DNA from 4 places in the Bhargavaea ullalensis genome. Region 2 is predicted to be linked to each of the others. Evidence: riboswitches for the same ligand, from Rfam matches in the RefSeq annotation. Region 2 holds a riboswitch; each other region holds the start of a gene.

Region 1 (4,060 bases), on a different contig from region 2:
CTCTTTTTCTGGTAAAGTTAATATATCACCAATCTTACATGGAAAGAGAGGATTTTTCGATGATTTATCCATTCAACGGCAAACAACCGACCATCCACCCGTCGGTTTTCATCGCAGACCATGCCACCGTGACGGGCAATGTCGAAATCGGCGAAGGGTCCTCCATCTGGTTCAACACTGTGATCCGCGGCGACGTCTCGCCCACGAAAATCGGAAAGCGCGTCAATATCCAGGATCTGTCGATGCTTCACCAAAGCCCTGCCTTCCCGCTTGTCCTCGAAGACGACGTGACGGTCGGCCACAATGTTATCCTCCACAGCTGCACGATCCGGCAGGGTGCACTCATCGGAATGGGATCGATCGTGCTGGACGGAGCGGAAATCGGCGAGGGTGCATTCATCGGTGCCGGCTCGCTCGTCCCGCAGGGCAAGAAAATCCCCGCCGGCATGCTCGCCTTCGGCTCTCCGGCAAAAGTCATCCGGCCTCTCAATGAAGAAGACCGGAAAGACATGGAACGGATCGTGCGTGAATACGCCCAAAAAGGCCAATACTATAAAAGCCTGCAGAAATGAAGAAAGGCCCGGGTGCCATCTGGCACCCGGGCCTTTCCTGTTGTTGATCCCGATCCGATGGGGATCGGGCGGCATTGCGTTTGACGCGCAGCCAGCCGTCTTAAAGACCCGCTTTTTCCTTCAGGGATCCGGCTTTGTCGGTCCGCTCCCACGGAAGGTCCACGTCGGTGCGCCCGAAGTGTCCGTAGGCGGCTGTCTGTTTGTACATCGGACGCCGGAGATCCAGCATCTGGATGATGCCTGCCGGACGCAGGTCAAACAGGTCGCGTACCCACCCGACAAGCTCTTCTTCGCTTGCCTGGCCGGTGCCGAATGTGTCGATCGAAATCGAAACCGGCTGTGCGACGCCGATCGCATAGGCAAGCTGCACTTCGCATTTTGTCGCAAGCCCTGCTGCGACGATGTTCTTTGCGACGTAGCGCGCCGCATAAGCCGCAGAACGGTCGACTTTAGTCGGATCCTTGCCCGAGAATGCTCCTCCGCCGTGCCGTGCGTAGCCGCCATACGTATCCACGATGATTTTGCGGCCGGTGAGACCCGCATCTCCCTGAGGACCGCCGATGACGAAGCGACCGGTCGGATTGATGAAAAACTTGGTCTCCCCGTCGATCAATTCCGCCGGAACGACTTCGTCGATCACATATTCGCGGATGTTCCGCTGGATCTGCTCAAGGGAGATCTCAGGATGGTGCTGCGTCGAGATGACGATCGTGTCGACCCGGACAGGCCGGCCGTCTTCGCCGTATTCCACGGTCACCTGAGTCTTGCCGTCCGGACGCAGATAAGGAAGAACCTCTTCTTTGCGGACTTCCGCCAGCCGCCGGGCCAGCTTGTGCGCAAGGCTGATCGGGAGCGGCATGAGCTCCGGTGTTTCATCGCACGCAAAGCCGAACATGAGCCCCTGGTCCCCGGCACCGATCGCTTCCAGTTCCTGATCGTCCATCCGGCCTTCCCTCGACTCCAGTGCGACGTCGACTCCGGCGGCGATGTCCGGCGACTGCTCATCGATCGAAGTCAGCACCGCACTCGTCTCGGCATCAAATCCGTATTTCGCCCGCGTGTAGCCGATTTCCTTAACGGTTTCACGGACCACTTTCGGGATGTCCACGTAAGTGGAAGTCGTGATTTCACCCGCCACAAGCACAAGGCCCGTCGTGACGGTCGTTTCGCATGCGACGCGCGCATTTGGGTCGTCTTTCAGGATTGCATCCAGGATCGCATCGGAGATCTGGTCGCAGATCTTGTCCGGATGGCCCTCAGTGACCGATTCCGATGTAAAAAGGCGACGATTGGTCAATGATATTTCCTCCTCGGCTCCGGCAGCCTGCCGGAAAATGTTACGGTACTCATTCCCCCTGTCAAGTCCGCTCCTTGACGGATTGAACTCCAAGCCGTTTTGGGCTTTGAAGAGGCTGCAGGGCGTTGCAATCAAAAAAGGCCTTCCGCTCATCGGCTAAAATGAGGAAAGGCCCGGATCGTCTGACACCTTTCACTCTTATCGTCCAAGGTTCTCCACCTTGCTTCAGGTTGGCACCTTTTCCGTCCTCAGACGGCAGGTTGCCGGGTTTCACAGGGCCTGTCCCTCCACCAGCTCGGGATAAGAGTATCCGTACAATTTTCCATACTAATAAACAATTCTCATCCTGTCAAACAGTTCTCCCTGCCCACCCCGTCCAAACAAGCCGGCAACCGGGGAAGCAACAAAAAAACACGCCTCGGTTGCTATTTCCGCTGCAGGCCCGAAATACCTGCGGCAAGCGGAAACCTGCAACGAAAATGTGCATGACCAACTTTTTTCAGCGCCCTCCAGCCGGGCGGGTGATTTCTGTGAAGAAATGATGAAGATTGCCGGTTTTTGCTTGAGGTTTCAATTAGTATAGACTATTATTCTAAATGTGCTATACTATTTCACATTAAAGCAGCCCGCCGATTGCGGGACTAACCAGATAAGGGTGGTACAGATGATGACTTCTTCGAAACTGAGCGACAAACTGAATGATCTTCTGACAGGAGATTCGATCCGCGAACAGCTGTCGGCCGCTGCGCTGACGGAAAAAGCGGTCCAGCGCGGAGAAGCCGTCCTCACAGACAAAGGGGCCGTCCGTGCGACGACGGGTGCCTACACGGGCCGCTCGCCGAAGGACCGCTTCATCGTCCAAGAATTGCCCTCCCAGGAAGATATCGACTGGGGCAGCGTCAACAAGCCCGTCAGCCCGGAAGTGTTCGAGCGTCTCTACGACAAGGTAATTGACCATCTCGGCAAAAAAGAGGAGCTGTTCGTCTTCAACGGCTTTGCCGGCGCCGATCCGGCCTCCCGCCTGCCGATCCGGGTCGTGAACGAATTCGCGTGGCATAACCTGTTCGTGCACCAGCTGTTCATCCGGCCTTCCGAAGAAGAGCTGAAAGAGATGAATCCGCAGTTCACGATCGTTTCCGCCCCTTCGTTCAAAGCAGATCCAAAAACAGACGGTACAAACTCCGAGGCGTTTGTCATGATTTCCATCGAGCGCGGCATTGTTCTCATCGGGGGGACCGAGTATGCCGGGGAGATGAAGAAATCGATCTTCTCCGTCATGAACTACCTGCTGCCGAAAAAAGGCATCCTGTCGATGCACTGCTCGTCCAACGTCGGCGAGGAAGGCGATGTGGCCCTGTTCTTCGGACTTTCCGGCACAGGGAAGACGACCCTTTCCGCAGATCCAGGCCGCCGGCTCATCGGTGACGACGAACACGGCTGGTCCGATGACGGCGTCTTCAACATCGAAGGCGGCTGCTATGCGAAGTGCATCAACCTGTCGGAAGAGAAAGAACCGCAGATCTACGGCGCCATCCGCGAAGGGTCGGTCCTCGAAAACGTCGTGCTCGACGAAGAGGGCGTTCCGGACTACGACGACGGCTCGCTCACGGAAAACACGCGTGCGGCCTACCCGCTCGACTACATCGACGGCAGCGTCATCCCTTCCGTCGCCGGCCACCCGAAGACAATCATCTTCCTGACGGCCGACGCGTTCGGCGTGCTTCCTCCAATCTCCAAACTGACGAAAGAGCAGGCGATGTATCACTTCCTGAGCGGCTTCACTTCGAAGCTCGCCGGCACGGAGCGCGGCATCACTTCTCCGCAGATGACCTTCTCCACTTGCTTCGGCTCCCCGTTCCTGCCGCTTCATGCGACAGTGTACGCGGAAATGCTCGGCAAGAAGATCGATGAGCATGATGTCAATGTGTATCTCGTCAATACCGGCTGGACCGGCGGCGAATACGGCGTCGGCTCCCGGATGAAGCTCAGCTACACACGCACAATGGTCCGCGCGGCGATCGACGGCAAGCTCAAAGGCGTCGACACGGAAAAAGGCAACGTATTCGGCCTTGAAATGCCAAAAGAGATCGAAGGCGTCCCGACCGACGTGCTCAACCCGCGCAATGCCTGGGCGGACAAAGAAGCTTACGACAAAAAAGCAAAAGAGCTTGCGGACGCATTCCGTGAGAAC
Region 2 (4,060 bases):
TCACGAGCACGCCCGGCGTGTCGGGACGGGGTTTATCCAGGTTGCGCACGAGAATCGCCGCAATCTCGATCGGGGCGCCCGTCCGTGCCGCCAGCTGTTCTTTCCGTTCATTCACAATATGATAAATGCCCTGGCCGACCGTCCCGAACCCCAGGATGGCCGCTTTCACTGTCGCCATGGCGATCACCTCCAATTCCCTTCAGCTTAACAAGTTCCGCCCGGAAATAAAACCCCCGGGCGGTGATTTTTCAGAATATGCGGGCAGCCGCGGCACAGCTTGCGCCACTCGGAAGCGAACTTGCGCCACTCGCGGGCAAACTTGCGCCACTCGGGCCTCAACTTGCGCCACTCGGGCCCCAACTTGCGCCACTCGCCTCACCCGCCCCCTAAATTCAAGCCTTGACCGGCGCGGCCGCTTCGATCGCCTGTTTCAGGTCGGCGATGATGTCATCGACGTTTTCAAGGCCGATCGAGAGGCGGACGAGTTCTTCGCTCGTGCCGGTTTTCTCAAGGTCCTCCGCCGACAGCTGTTGGTGGGTCGTCGACGCCGGGTGGATGATGAGCGAGCGGGCGTCGCCGACGTTCGCGACGTGGGAGAACAGCTTCACGCCGTCGATCAGCCTGCGGCCTGCCTCCCGCCCGCCTTTGATGCCGAATACAACGACGGATCCGGCTCCGTTTTTCAGGTATTTCTTCGACAGCTCATACGACGGGTGGTCTTCAAGGCCGTTGTACTGGACCCACTCGACGGACGGGTGGTCTTGCAGCCATTTCGCCACCTTCTCCGCGTTTTCGTTGTGTCGCTGGACTCTCAGGTGAAGCGTTTCGAGCCCCTGCAGGAAGATGAACGCGTTGTCCGGGCTGAGGCACGGGCCGAAGTCGCGGAGCAACTGCACGCGGAGCCGTGTGGCGAATGCGGCGTCCGGCGTGTCGATGCCGTAGCGGAGGCCGTGGTAGGTTTCGTCCGGCTCGGTGTAGCCCGGGAAGCGGCCCTGCGTCCAGTCGAATTTGCCGGCGTCGACCGCGATGCCGCCGATCGCCGTGCCGTGGCCGCCGATCCATTTCGTGGCGGAATGCACGACGACGTCCGCCCCGAATTCGATTGGATTGGAGCCGTACGGCGAAGCGAATGTGGAGTCGATGATGAGCGGCACGCCGTTTTCATGGGCGATGTCCGCGACCGCTTCCACGTCCAGCACGTTCAGGCTCGGGTTGCCGATGATTTCGCCGTAGAGCGCCTTCGTCTTGTCGGTAATCGCCGCGCGGAAGTTTTCCGGATCGGTGGAATCGACGAACTTCACTTCGATGCCGTAGCGCGGGAGCGTCACCGCGAACAGATTGTACGTGCCGCCGTACAGATTCGCCGCCGCGACGATCTCATCGCCCGCCTGGGCCACGTTCAGGATCGAGAACGCAATCGCCGCCATGCCGGACGACAGCGCGACTGCCGCCGTGCCGCCCTCAAGTTCCGCAACGCGCTTTTCGAATGCGTCGACGGTCGGGTTCATGATGCGGGAATAAATATTGCCGGGCTCCTTCAGCGCAAACAGGTTCTGCGCGTGCTCGGTGTCACGGAATGCATACGCCGTCGTGCGGTAGACCGGGACGGCGATGGCGCCCGTCGCAGGGTCCGGCTGCTGGCCTCCGTGGACAAGGATCGTTTCCGGCTTGAATGGTTGATTGTTCGTCATGATTAAAAACCTCCTGAGAATGTGGTGCCCGGGCGGTTCGCCGCCAAAGGCCTGGAACTCGATGGATGTGCGGTGACCGGGGAGGAGGTTTTTCGGGAAATCAGAAAAACCCTCTTCGCATAAAGGAAGAGGGCCGATACAGGCAAGCTGCATCCCTCCCCTTATCTGCCAGATCCGTCTCCGGAACTGTAGGAATTAGCACCTTTGCAGGCATGGCCTGCCGGTTGCCGGGCTTCGCAGGGCCTAGTCCCTCCGCCGCTCTTGATAAGAGTGAATTCATTTAATTTTCCATCTTGGAAATCAGTATAGCCCTGTCCTCCTCCGGAAGTCAAGTGTATTTTTTCAGAATGATTGAAACCATTTGCCCGCCCGGCCGTTACAATAGGAAAGAGTTTTTCTAGGAGGCAAACGAAATGAGTTCATTGATTGAACAGCTCGCCGCAAAAGGCCTTTCCCGATATGAAAAGACGATCCGCGAATTGGTCGGCGTAGCGGTCTGCGTCAAAAAAGAAGATGCCGCGGGACCCCTTGCGCCGGGCGCATCCAAATTCGGAGGCGCCCCGGACTTGCCGCCGAATGCCGACCTTCCGCAGAACAACGGCCGGCCGCTGACACTGCTTGCGCAAATCAACCTGACGGACCTCGGCATCGCGGGGATTGATCACCCGTTCCCGAAAAGCGGCGTGCTGTCTTTTTATTACGATGTGGAAGAGCAGCCGTGGGGCAGCGGAGAGGAGGAAGAGCTCAGCGGCTGGCGGGTGCTGTTTTACGACGGCGACCCGGCGAAGCTCGAGCGCGTGGAAGTTCCGGAAGATTCGATGCTGCCGGAATTCGCGGCATCGTTTGGGCAGATGGAGTCAGTCGACACCGATGCCCTGATCGAGATGGACTTCGACGATGACGACGCAGAAGAGATTTTCGGCGTGCTCGAAAACGGCGAGCCGAAACACCAGATGCTCGGATTTCCGTTTGCGGTCCAAAACCCGGTGTTCATGGAAACCGCCCATTACTGTGACGGCGTGGAAGACTGGGACGAAGCCGAAAAAGCCGCGGATGACTATGTGCTCCTGTTCCAGATGGACAGCGACGACGACCTTGACGTCATGTGGGGCGACATGGGGATGCTTTATTTCTCGATCAAAAAAGAAGATCTTGCAGCCGGACGGTTTGACCGGACGAAGATGATCATGCAGTGCAGCTAAAGTTCCGGGAGGAGGAAGAATGATGGGTCTGTGGCTCATCCTGGCGGCGGCTGCCGGCTACCTGATCGGCTGCGTGCACGGCTCGACCGTCGCGGGCCGGCTATCCGGCGTGAATCTCAAGGAAACCGGCGTGAAAAATGCGGGCGCTTCGAATGCGGCGATCGTCCTCGGCAAAAAGTACGGCGCACTCGTCGCGGCGATCGATATCGGCAAAGGGGTCGGGGGCGTCCTGCTCGCAAAGTGGCTCGCGGCGCAGACGGGGCTCGGCGAGGTGGCCGGCGCCCTGCTCGTGTTCATCATGGCGGCGGCCGTCGTGCTCGGCCACAACTTCCCGTTTCATATGAAGTTCAGCGGCGGCAAAGGGACCGCGACCGTCATCGGTGTCCTGCTCGGATTCGACTGGAAAATCGGGCTGGCTGGACTTGCGCTGCTGATCGTCGTGTCGATCGTGACCGACTTCATCGTGTTCGGCGTTTTGATGTTATACGTGACGTTTGTCTTCACCGCGGTCGTCCTGGCACCCGGCGTCGGACCGGATCTCATCTCGGCCGGACTGTTTCTGATGGCCGTGTGGAAGCATGTGGAGAACTTCCGGCGGCTGCGGTCGGGCGAAGAAAACCGGGTGTCGGCGGTGCTCGGGAGGAAACGGCGGGCGGCGTAGCGGACGGGCGGGCGGCGGTACAATCAACGTTTTGCCGGATACAATCAACGTTTCGCCCAATACAATCAACGTTTCGCCGGATACAATCAACGTTTCCCCCAATACAATCAACGTTCCAACCAAAAACAGGCGCCCCCGAATTGAATCGGGCGGCGCCTGTGTTCATTTGCTTAATGGTTGACCGGCTCAAGGAGGTCCAGCAGGTCGGTGTGGCTGTGGCCGAGGTCGGCTGCGACGGACGGGCAGGTGACGCGGCCCGCGTGGGTGTTGAAGCCTTTGCGGAGCGGCTCGTTGTCGAGGGCGGCCTGTTTCCAGCCTTTGTTTGCGATCTGGAGCGCGTAAGGGACGGTGACGTTCGTGAGCGCCATCGTGGACGTGCGCGGGACGGCGCCCGGCATGTTGGCGACGGCGTAGTGGACGACGCCGTGCTTTTCGTATGTCGGGTCATCGTGCGTGGTGATCCGGTCGCTCGTCTCGAAGATGCCGCCCTGGTCGATCGCAATGTC
Region 3 (4,060 bases), on a different contig from region 2:
AAATACACGAACGAGCGCCAGCAGTTCAAGCGCACGATCGCTTCGTTCAATCTGACGAAGGAAAAGATCGCCACGCTCGCGGCGAAGCTGTACGCAACCGAGTCGCTCATCTACCGCACGGTCGGCTACTTCGATGACCGCATGGGCCGGCTGAGCGAGGAAGAGCAGAACGACGGCCGCAAAATCGCCCAGGCCATCGCGGAGTATGCGATCGAATGCTCGATCAACAAAGTCGTCGGCTCCGAGACGCTCGACAACATCGTCGACGAAGCGGTCCAGCTCCACGGCGGCTACGGCTACATGCAGGAATACGAAGTGGAACGCGCTTACCGGGATTCCCGCATCAACCGGATCTTTGAAGGCACGAATGAGATCAACCGCCTGCTCGTGCCGGGCACATTCATGAAAAAAGCGCTTAAAGGTGAACTGCCGCTTCTCCAGAAGGCGCAGAGCCTCCAGGAAGAGCTGCTCATGATGATGCCGGAAGAGCCCGGCGACGAAGCGCTCGCACAGGAGAAGATGCTCGTCAAAAATGCGAAAAAGATCGGCCTCCTCGCTGCCGGAATGGCCGCACAGCGTTTCGGCACGAAGCTGGAAGAAGAGCAGGAAGTGCTCGTCAACATCGCCAACATCGCGAACGACGTATTTGCCATGGAATCCTCCCTCCTCCGATCCGAGAAGGCGGTCGCACGCGACGGCGAAGAAAAGGCTCAGCAGAAGATCCTGTACACGGAAATCTTCTGCCAGGAGGCGATGGAGCGCATCGAGAAGGAAGCGAAAGAAATTCTTGTGGCTTCCGTCGGCGGCGACGACCAGCGCATGATGCTGTCCGCCCTCCGCAAGCTCACCCGTTACACGCCGAAGAACCTCATTCCGAAAAAACGGGAAGCGGCAGGCAAGCTGAACGAAGCCAAGAAATACACAGTCTGACAAACTGCCCGGATGCTGTGCGCATTCCGGGCTTTTCGTTTGGTATACTGGCGATAAAAGGAGGCGTGGTCAGATGGGGATTGTGTATTACGGCTACCCGAAGTGCACAACGTGCCGGAAAGCGAAAAAGTGGCTGGATGAGCACGGGGTCGATTATGAAGAGCGGAATATCAAGGAAGCGCCGCCCGCAGAAGAAGAGCTCCGCGAAATCATTTCCGCGAGCGGGCTGGAGATGAAGAAGTTTTTCAATACGAGCGGCATGAGCTACCGTGAGCTCGGGCTCAAGGACAAGCTTTCGGACATGACGGATTCAGAGAAAATCCGGCTGCTGTCATCGGATGGCATGCTGCTCAAGCGGCCGATCGTCACGGACGGCCGGAGGGTGACGGTCGGCTTCAGGGAACCTGAATTCGAGGACGCCTGGAGCGGGTGAAAGCCTGTTGAGTTTCGGGCCGGTCTGTGGCACACTTAATGAGAATGTATACTTTGAGCTGGAGGGGTCAGAATGAGCACACCAAAAGATCTGCGGTATTCCGAAGAACACGAATGGGTAAAAACAGAAGACGGGAAAGCCCGCATCGGGATCACACATTTCGCACAATCCGAACTTGGCGACATCGTGTTCGTTGAGCTTCCTGAAGTCGGCGACGAGATCCAATCCGACGAGCCGTTCGGCAGCGTTGAATCCGTCAAGACGGTTTCCGAACTGTATGCGCCGATCTCCGGCAAAGTCGTTGAAGTGAACGGGGAACTGGAAGATAACCCTGAGTTCGTCAACGAGTCCCCGTATGAAAAAGCATGGATGATCGTTGTGGAGCCGTCCGATGCATCGCAAGTGGACTCGCTCATGACCGCCGAGCAATATGATGAAATGACGCAGGGCTGATCCTGCAGGAAGGGGACGCCGACATTTTTCGGCGTTCCTTTTCATCTTATAGAGATAAAACACGACAAGCCAGTCGCCTGGAGGGATCGGCATGGTCGAAAAAGTCATTGTGGTGGAAGGCAGCTCGGACAGGAACCGGCTCGCCCCGCTTCTCGACGAACCGGTGGCCATCATCTGCACAAACGGAACGGCAAGCCCGACAAGAATCGAGGAATTGCTGGAGCCGTATGAAGGAGCGGACATCTTTGCGTTTTTTGACGCGGACCGGTCGGGGGAACATTTGAGATCTGTGCTCAGAAGGGAATACCCGGAAGCGCGTCATTTGTATACAGACCGGGTATACAGGGAAGTGGCGACAACGCCGCTGCGTGTGCTCGCGGAACAGCTGCTCTCGGCCAATATCGAAGTGAAGACGGAATTTCTGCTATAAGGGATGAATGGAATGGAAACTTGGACTCTGGAAGATTTTGAACAGGCGGCCGGCCGTTCCGCAAAAGCGGCCTACTATTTGTACACGCCTCTTTGCGGGACTTGCCAGGTCGCTTCGAAAATGATCGACGTCATGGCGGAACTGCTGCCCGGACTGCCGATCGGCAAGGCCGACCTGAACTACCATGAAGAAGTGGCGGCGAAGTACGGCGTCGAAAGCGTGCCGTGCCTGCTGATCTCACGGCAAGGCGAGCCGGTGGAGAAGATCTATGCCTTCCAATCGGTCCCTTACCTGTATGAAAAACTCGGTTGACCGGCTCCATCGCGTGTGGTATAGTTTCAAGCATCGAACCATCCGGCAAGACGGGTGAAAAAAGATGAATACGGAATACTCTTATTGAGAGCGGCGGAGGGACGTGCCCGATGAAGCCCGGCAACCGTCACGGAAACGTGAAATGGTGCCAAATCACTCAAAGCGGATGCTTTGGCAGATGAGAGGAATGGCCGTTGCGCGCGATGCGCTCCGGTCCGGCCTTTCTGCGTGTCTGCGGAAAGGTTTTTTATTTGGAATGGACGGCGATCCGCTCGTCCGTCCCCATGAGTTTAGGAGTGACCATCATGATTAATCTGCAGCAGCTGACCAAACGGTTCTCCCGTTCCGGCATCGACGTCAAGGCCGTGGACGGAGTGGATCTTGAAATCAAAGAAGGCGAAATCTACGGCATCATCGGATACAGCGGTGCCGGAAAAAGCACGCTCATCCGCATGCTCAACGGACTTGAACAGCCGACTTCCGGCACGGTGACCGTCAATGGGCTCGAGATGTCGTCCATCTCGGGGGCGGAGCTGAGGAAAGCCCGCCAGAAAGTGAGCATGATCTTCCAGCACTTCAATCTGCTTTGGTCGAGGACGGTGGAAGAGAATATAGCTCTTCCGCTCGAAATTGCCGGTGCTGATAAAGCCCGCCGCAGGGAACGGGTCGGCGAGCTGGTCCGGCTCGTCGGCCTGGAAGGCAGGGAAAAGGCGTATCCATCGGAATTGTCGGGCGGCCAGAAACAGCGGGTCGGCATCGCCCGCGCGCTTGCCAACGAGCCCCGCGTCCTGCTGTGCGACGAAGCGACGTCCGCGCTGGACCCGGAGACGACCGATTCGATCCTGGACCTCCTGACGGACATCAACCGACGGCTCGGATTGACGATCGTCCTCATCACGCATGAAATGCACGTGATCCGCAAAATCTGCCACCGGGTGGCCGTCATGGAAGCGGGCCGCGTCGTCGAGCAGGGGGACGTGCTCCAGGTGTTCAAGTCGCCGGAGCAGCCGATCACAAAGCGGTTCGTCTCCCAGGTGACGGAACCGGGAGACGCCAAGCAGGCTATCGGCCAGCTTGCCGAGTCCTATCCGGACGGAACACTCATCCGCCTCGGCTTCGTCGGGGACCGTGCCGAACAGCCGGTGCTCGCCGAGCTGATCCGCTCGTTTGACATCAGCGTGAACATCCTTCAGGGCAACATCGCCCAGACGCATGGCGGTGCGTTCGGATCGCTCGTTCTCCAGCTTTCGGGCGATGAACCGGCCGTTCGGGAGGCGATTGCCTATCTCCATGCGGAAGGCATCGAGACGGAGGTGATCACGCATGATTGATCAATGGTTCCCGAATGTCGACTGGGAGAAGATGTGGGGGGCGACGGTCGAGACGCTGTACATGACGGCCGTTTCCACTTTCTTCACTTTCCTGATCGGCCTGGCGCTCGGCATCCTGCTGTTCCTGACGGGGCCGAGGGGTGTCTGGCGCAGCCGGGCCGTCAATCTGCT
Region 4 (4,060 bases), on a different contig from region 2:
TCAGTGTGACCGAGACGAACGTGAGTCCGAGGACGAGCGGGCCGAGCGCTTCGGGGATCAGCACCGTGAAGATGATGCGCATCGGGCTCGCCCCCATCGCCTGCGCCGCTTCGATGACGCCGGGATCGATCGAGACGAGGTTGTTCTCGACGACCCGCGCGATCGTGAAGCTTGCGACGATCGTCATCGGGAAAATCGCGGCCGCCGTGCCGATCGTCGTGCCGACGACGAGCCGGGTGAGCTGCGAAATCGCGACGAGGAAGATGATGAACGGCACCGGCCGGACGATGTTGATGATCAGGTTCAGCAAGTTAAAGACGAGTTTATTTTCCAGAATGTTGTTTTGCCGGGTGACGAACAGCAGCAGTCCCATGACGACGCCGAGGATTGAGCCGAAGATGAGCGTCGCGATGACCATGATGAGCGTTTCGCCCGTCGCTTCGACGATCCGCGGCCAAAATGTAGTCCAGTCAACGTTCAAGTTCGATCACCTCCTCGATGTCCGTAAGCGTCGCAATTTCGGCGATGGCGGCGCTGACCGCATCCGGATCGCCCGAAAACGACACGATCAGGTTGCCGAACAGCCGCTCCTGCAGCTCGCGCACCGAGCCGTACACGATGTTGAACGTGACGCCGTGCTTGGCGGTCACCCGCGACAGCACCGGCTCATTCGCAATCGCTCCTTTGAATAAAAGCCGGTACAGCCTGCCCCCGCCTCCGTCGCGCCACTCTTTGAGGATTCCGGGCGACGGAAGATCCTGCTGGACGGAGCGGATAAAGCGTTCGGTCGTTCCGTGCTGCGGGTCGGTGAAGACGTCGAACACGCCGCCCGACTCGATCACTTCGCCGTTTTCCATGACGGCGACTTTCGAGCAGATTGACTGGATCACTTCCATTTCGTGTGTGATCAGCAGGATCGTGATGCCGAACTCCCGGTTCACTTTCTTGAGCAGCCGGAGGATGTCGGCGGTCGTGTCGGGGTCGAGCGCAGATGTTGCTTCGTCGCAGATGAGGATGTCCGGGTTGCTCGCGAGCGCCCGGGCGATGCCGACGCGCTGCTTCTGGCCGCCGGAAAGCTGATCCGGATAGTTGCCGGCCTTGTCGGCGAGCCCGACGAACTGCAGCAGTTCATTGACCCGGCGGCCGATTTCGGCTTTCGGCGTGCCGGCGAGCTTCAGCGGATAGGCGATGTTGCCGGCGACCGTGCGGGAGTTGAACAAGTTGAAGTTCTGGAAGATCATCCCGATGTTCTGGCGCTGTTTGCGGAGTTCTTTCGGCTTGAGTGAAGTGACATCCGTCCCTCCGATCTCGATGCGGCCGGACGTCGGGCGCTCGAGCAGGTTGACGAGCCGCAGCAGCGTGCTTTTGCCGGCGCCGCTGAAGCCGATGATGCCGAATATGTCTCCCTGATCGACCGTCAGGGTCACATCTTTCACCGCGTGGACTTCGCGCGGACCGAGCGTGAATGTCTTGGACACTTGCTTGAATTCAATCACTGGGCGGACCTCCTTGTGTTCGAGGCAACGAAAAAACCTTCTTTTTCTTGAAGACGACAAGAAAAAGAAGGCCGGTTTGGCCATCTTTTCTCATCTATCAGACGCGGTGCGCGTCTGCAGGAATTGGCACGGTGCTCGCTGTGGAGTCCGCTGCCGAGATGTCATAGGGCCTGTCCCTCGATCTCTCTCGATAAGAAAATGATGTGTATGTAATTGGTTGGTTTCGTTGATTGAGACCTACTTTACCCGGTGCCTGATTGAAAGTCAACTCTTTTTCGAAAAATTATTTTTCGGTCGGGAAAGTCGGTTTTGGGCGGAGAGGCAAAAAATACACGGCCGTCGGGCTGATTCTCGGGCGGCGTGGAAGGGTATGGAAGGATAAGAGAATCCAAACAGAGAGGGGTCATTTACATGAAAAAATGGTTTGGCGGCTGGGTGGTGGCAGTGCTGGTGCTGGCTTTCTTGGTGCCGACTGCATCAGCGGCACCCGTGTATACGGATGTACCGGAGTCCGGCGAGCATTCGGCAAATATACTATTGGCTCGGGAGCTTGGAGTGATGACCGGCTATCCGGACGGCACATTCAAGCCAGGCAAAGCCGTTTACCGCGCGGATGCGATCAAGGCGCTCGGGAAGCTCGTCCTGAGCCAATCCGGAGAAACGCTTGATTCGTATAATGTTGAAGGGGTGAAGGCATTTGCCGACGTACCCGCGGACGGACCAGACGAGGAGTTATACCGACTGTCATTGGTCGTGCGGAACGCCGGCATCTTCGACGGCAACCCGAACAATAACGTAAGCCCGCGCCAGCTCATCTCGCGCGAACAGATGGCGAAGGTGCTTGTGAACGCATTCGGCCTGAAGGATGTGCCGGATGAAATCGTATCCATGCGGGACCTGCATGCAGCCGCCCCTTATTTCCGCGAGCCGATTCTTGTATTGGCAAAGAATAACGTAACGCATGTGCTGGAATTCCGTCCGAAAGAAGCGGTCAGCCGCGGCCAATTCGCCAGCTTCCTCGTGAGGGCGCACGATACCCGTGCCGTGAAATATGCCGTCGAGGAAGTCGAACAACCCGCAGCCGTCAGGACCGCAGCCGGAGTGATGCCGAATCTCCCGGTGAAACTGGAGATCCGGTTGGTCAACGGCATCACCGCCGACGCCCCGGTGTTCTGGAACCTGAAAACCGCCGACCTGTTGGCGCCCGGCGACTACACGGTCGAAGGAACAGTCGGCGACACCGGCCGGACTGCGGAAATTGTCGTGACGGTTGAGTGAAGGTGTGAGGTGAGAGGCAAAAAAGCTTCCGTGGGGGCGGAAGCTTTTTTGTGTGGGCGGAGTGTGGAAGCGGGTGACGAGCCAACTTGCGCCACTCGAGGGCCAACTTGCGCCACTCGGAGGCCAACTTGCGCCACTCGAGGCCAAACTCGCGCCACTCGAGGCCAAACTTGCGCCACTCACCACCCGATTCAGTTACCGGCATGGATTTCCCATGCCCGACGGCTCCAACTATAAAATAGAGATTCGTCCAACCATAAGTGCATAGCGCGTGCCACTCAAAAGCAAACTCGCGCCGCTCGAGAGCCAACTTGCGCCACTCAAGCCTCAACTTGCGCCACTCGCGCACAAACTCGCGCCACTCGAGGCCAAACTCGCGCCACTCATAAAGAATCTAACCCTCTCCCCGCCTCTTCAATCTCTGCCCCGAGTGATCCAGGTGGAGTGTTGGCACGAATCTGTATCTTTGTCGATTGGTTTTCCCAATCACTTCAAGTGGGTATCGTTCCAAGGTACGTCTCCCGGTTGTCGAAGATGAAATCTCCGCAAACTCGCAAAATTCTCGGTTGGTGAATGATGTTTTGAACACCAGGACAAAATCAAGCAGGGCCCGGCCGTATGGGTCTCCGTTGACGGGTTTATTGCAGCCGTGGCACACGTGGGTCCGCTGGGAGATCCGGGTTAATTTTCCCGAGCACCATTCACAGAGCAGGCCCGTTTTCAACCAGCCGGGCCGCAGGTTGAACAGGTCGACGGCAGGAGTCGGATCCGGTTCGACTTGATGGGTCCGGATGAGATCTGCGATGATTTCAAAAGAAAAGTGGTCGCCGGCGGATTTTGCTGCATTGATTTCCCGCTTCAAGTAGGACGGGATCTGCTTCACCGAGATGAACGGCGCATCTTCCGGCAAGCTGCCCCACACATTCTGCCGGGTAAAGACAACTGCGCCGGAGACCGTCGTCCAAATGCCCCGATCACCGAGCCAACCGGCGAGCGCGTTTTTTTGATTGTCCAGCTGGGTGATCGGGCAGTTCATCGACAAGATCGTGCCGTCGTCGTCGATGCGCTCGAGACGGCGCGGGTTCTCGTGCCAATGCAGGCGGCCGCGGACTTGCTTGGACTCCAAAATCCAAATTCCGAGGTCCGTCACAATGAGTGTGTCAAACTGAACAATGTAATCTTTGTGCATCTGCAGGCGGATGTCTCGGAGAATGGTCCAATTCACCGGCAGGCGCAGCCCGCGCAAATGCTGGTCGACCATGACTTCCCCCTTGAACCCCGCTTCC

What was found. Region 2 has a riboswitch for S-adenosylmethionine ahead of ACFFIY_RS02205 (O-acetylhomoserine aminocarboxypropyltransferase/cysteine synthase family protein). Riboswitches for the same ligand answer to the same signal wherever they lie in the genome.
Region 1: it holds a riboswitch for S-adenosylmethionine, as region 2 does, so the genes downstream of both, metK (methionine adenosyltransferase) here and ACFFIY_RS02205 (O-acetylhomoserine aminocarboxypropyltransferase/cysteine synthase family protein) in region 2, are expected to answer to the same signal.
Region 3: it holds a riboswitch for S-adenosylmethionine, as region 2 does, so the genes downstream of both, ACFFIY_RS04045 (methionine ABC transporter ATP-binding protein) here and ACFFIY_RS02205 (O-acetylhomoserine aminocarboxypropyltransferase/cysteine synthase family protein) in region 2, are expected to answer to the same signal.
Region 4: it holds a riboswitch for S-adenosylmethionine, as region 2 does, so the genes downstream of both, ACFFIY_RS00080 (methionine ABC transporter ATP-binding protein) here and ACFFIY_RS02205 (O-acetylhomoserine aminocarboxypropyltransferase/cysteine synthase family protein) in region 2, are expected to answer to the same signal.

Annotation. Positions count from the first base shown of each region.
Region 1 covers NZ_JBHLWY010000040.1:14,119-18,178, reverse strand. Annotated here, with positions in the region: gene ACFFIY_RS09505 (gamma carbonic anhydrase) at 60-572, shown strand; gene metK (methionine adenosyltransferase) at 673-1,869, opposite strand; SAM riboswitch class I at 2,065-2,176, opposite strand; gene pckA (phosphoenolpyruvate carboxykinase (ATP)) at 2,537-4,060, shown strand, end outside.
Region 2 covers NZ_JBHLWY010000008.1:59,343-63,402, reverse strand. Annotated here, with positions in the region: gene ACFFIY_RS02210 (homoserine dehydrogenase) at 1-178, opposite strand, end outside; gene ACFFIY_RS02205 (O-acetylhomoserine aminocarboxypropyltransferase/cysteine synthase family protein) at 393-1,691, opposite strand; SAM riboswitch class I at 1,850-1,962, opposite strand; gene ACFFIY_RS02200 (YwqG family protein) at 2,105-2,893, shown strand; gene ACFFIY_RS02195 (glycerol-3-phosphate acyltransferase) at 2,913-3,554, shown strand; gene ald (alanine dehydrogenase) at 3,725-4,060, opposite strand, start outside.
Region 3 covers NZ_JBHLWY010000015.1:19,562-23,621, reverse strand. Annotated here, with positions in the region: gene ACFFIY_RS04070 (acyl-CoA dehydrogenase FadE) at 1-930, shown strand, start outside; gene ACFFIY_RS04065 (arsenate reductase family protein) at 1,004-1,363, shown strand; gene gcvH (glycine cleavage system protein GcvH) at 1,436-1,816, shown strand; gene ACFFIY_RS04055 (toprim domain-containing protein) at 1,908-2,246, shown strand; gene ACFFIY_RS04050 (thioredoxin family protein) at 2,259-2,558, shown strand; SAM riboswitch class I at 2,637-2,743, shown strand; gene ACFFIY_RS04045 (methionine ABC transporter ATP-binding protein) at 2,864-3,889, shown strand; gene ACFFIY_RS04040 (methionine ABC transporter permease) at 3,882-4,060, shown strand, end outside.
Region 4 covers NZ_JBHLWY010000001.1:14,650-18,709, forward strand. Annotated here, with positions in the region: gene ACFFIY_RS00075 (methionine ABC transporter permease) at 1-481, opposite strand, end outside; gene ACFFIY_RS00080 (methionine ABC transporter ATP-binding protein) at 471-1,496, opposite strand; SAM riboswitch class I at 1,584-1,693, opposite strand; gene ACFFIY_RS00085 (S-layer homology domain-containing protein) at 1,908-2,774, shown strand; gene ACFFIY_RS00090 (nuclease-related domain-containing protein) at 3,169-4,060, opposite strand, start outside.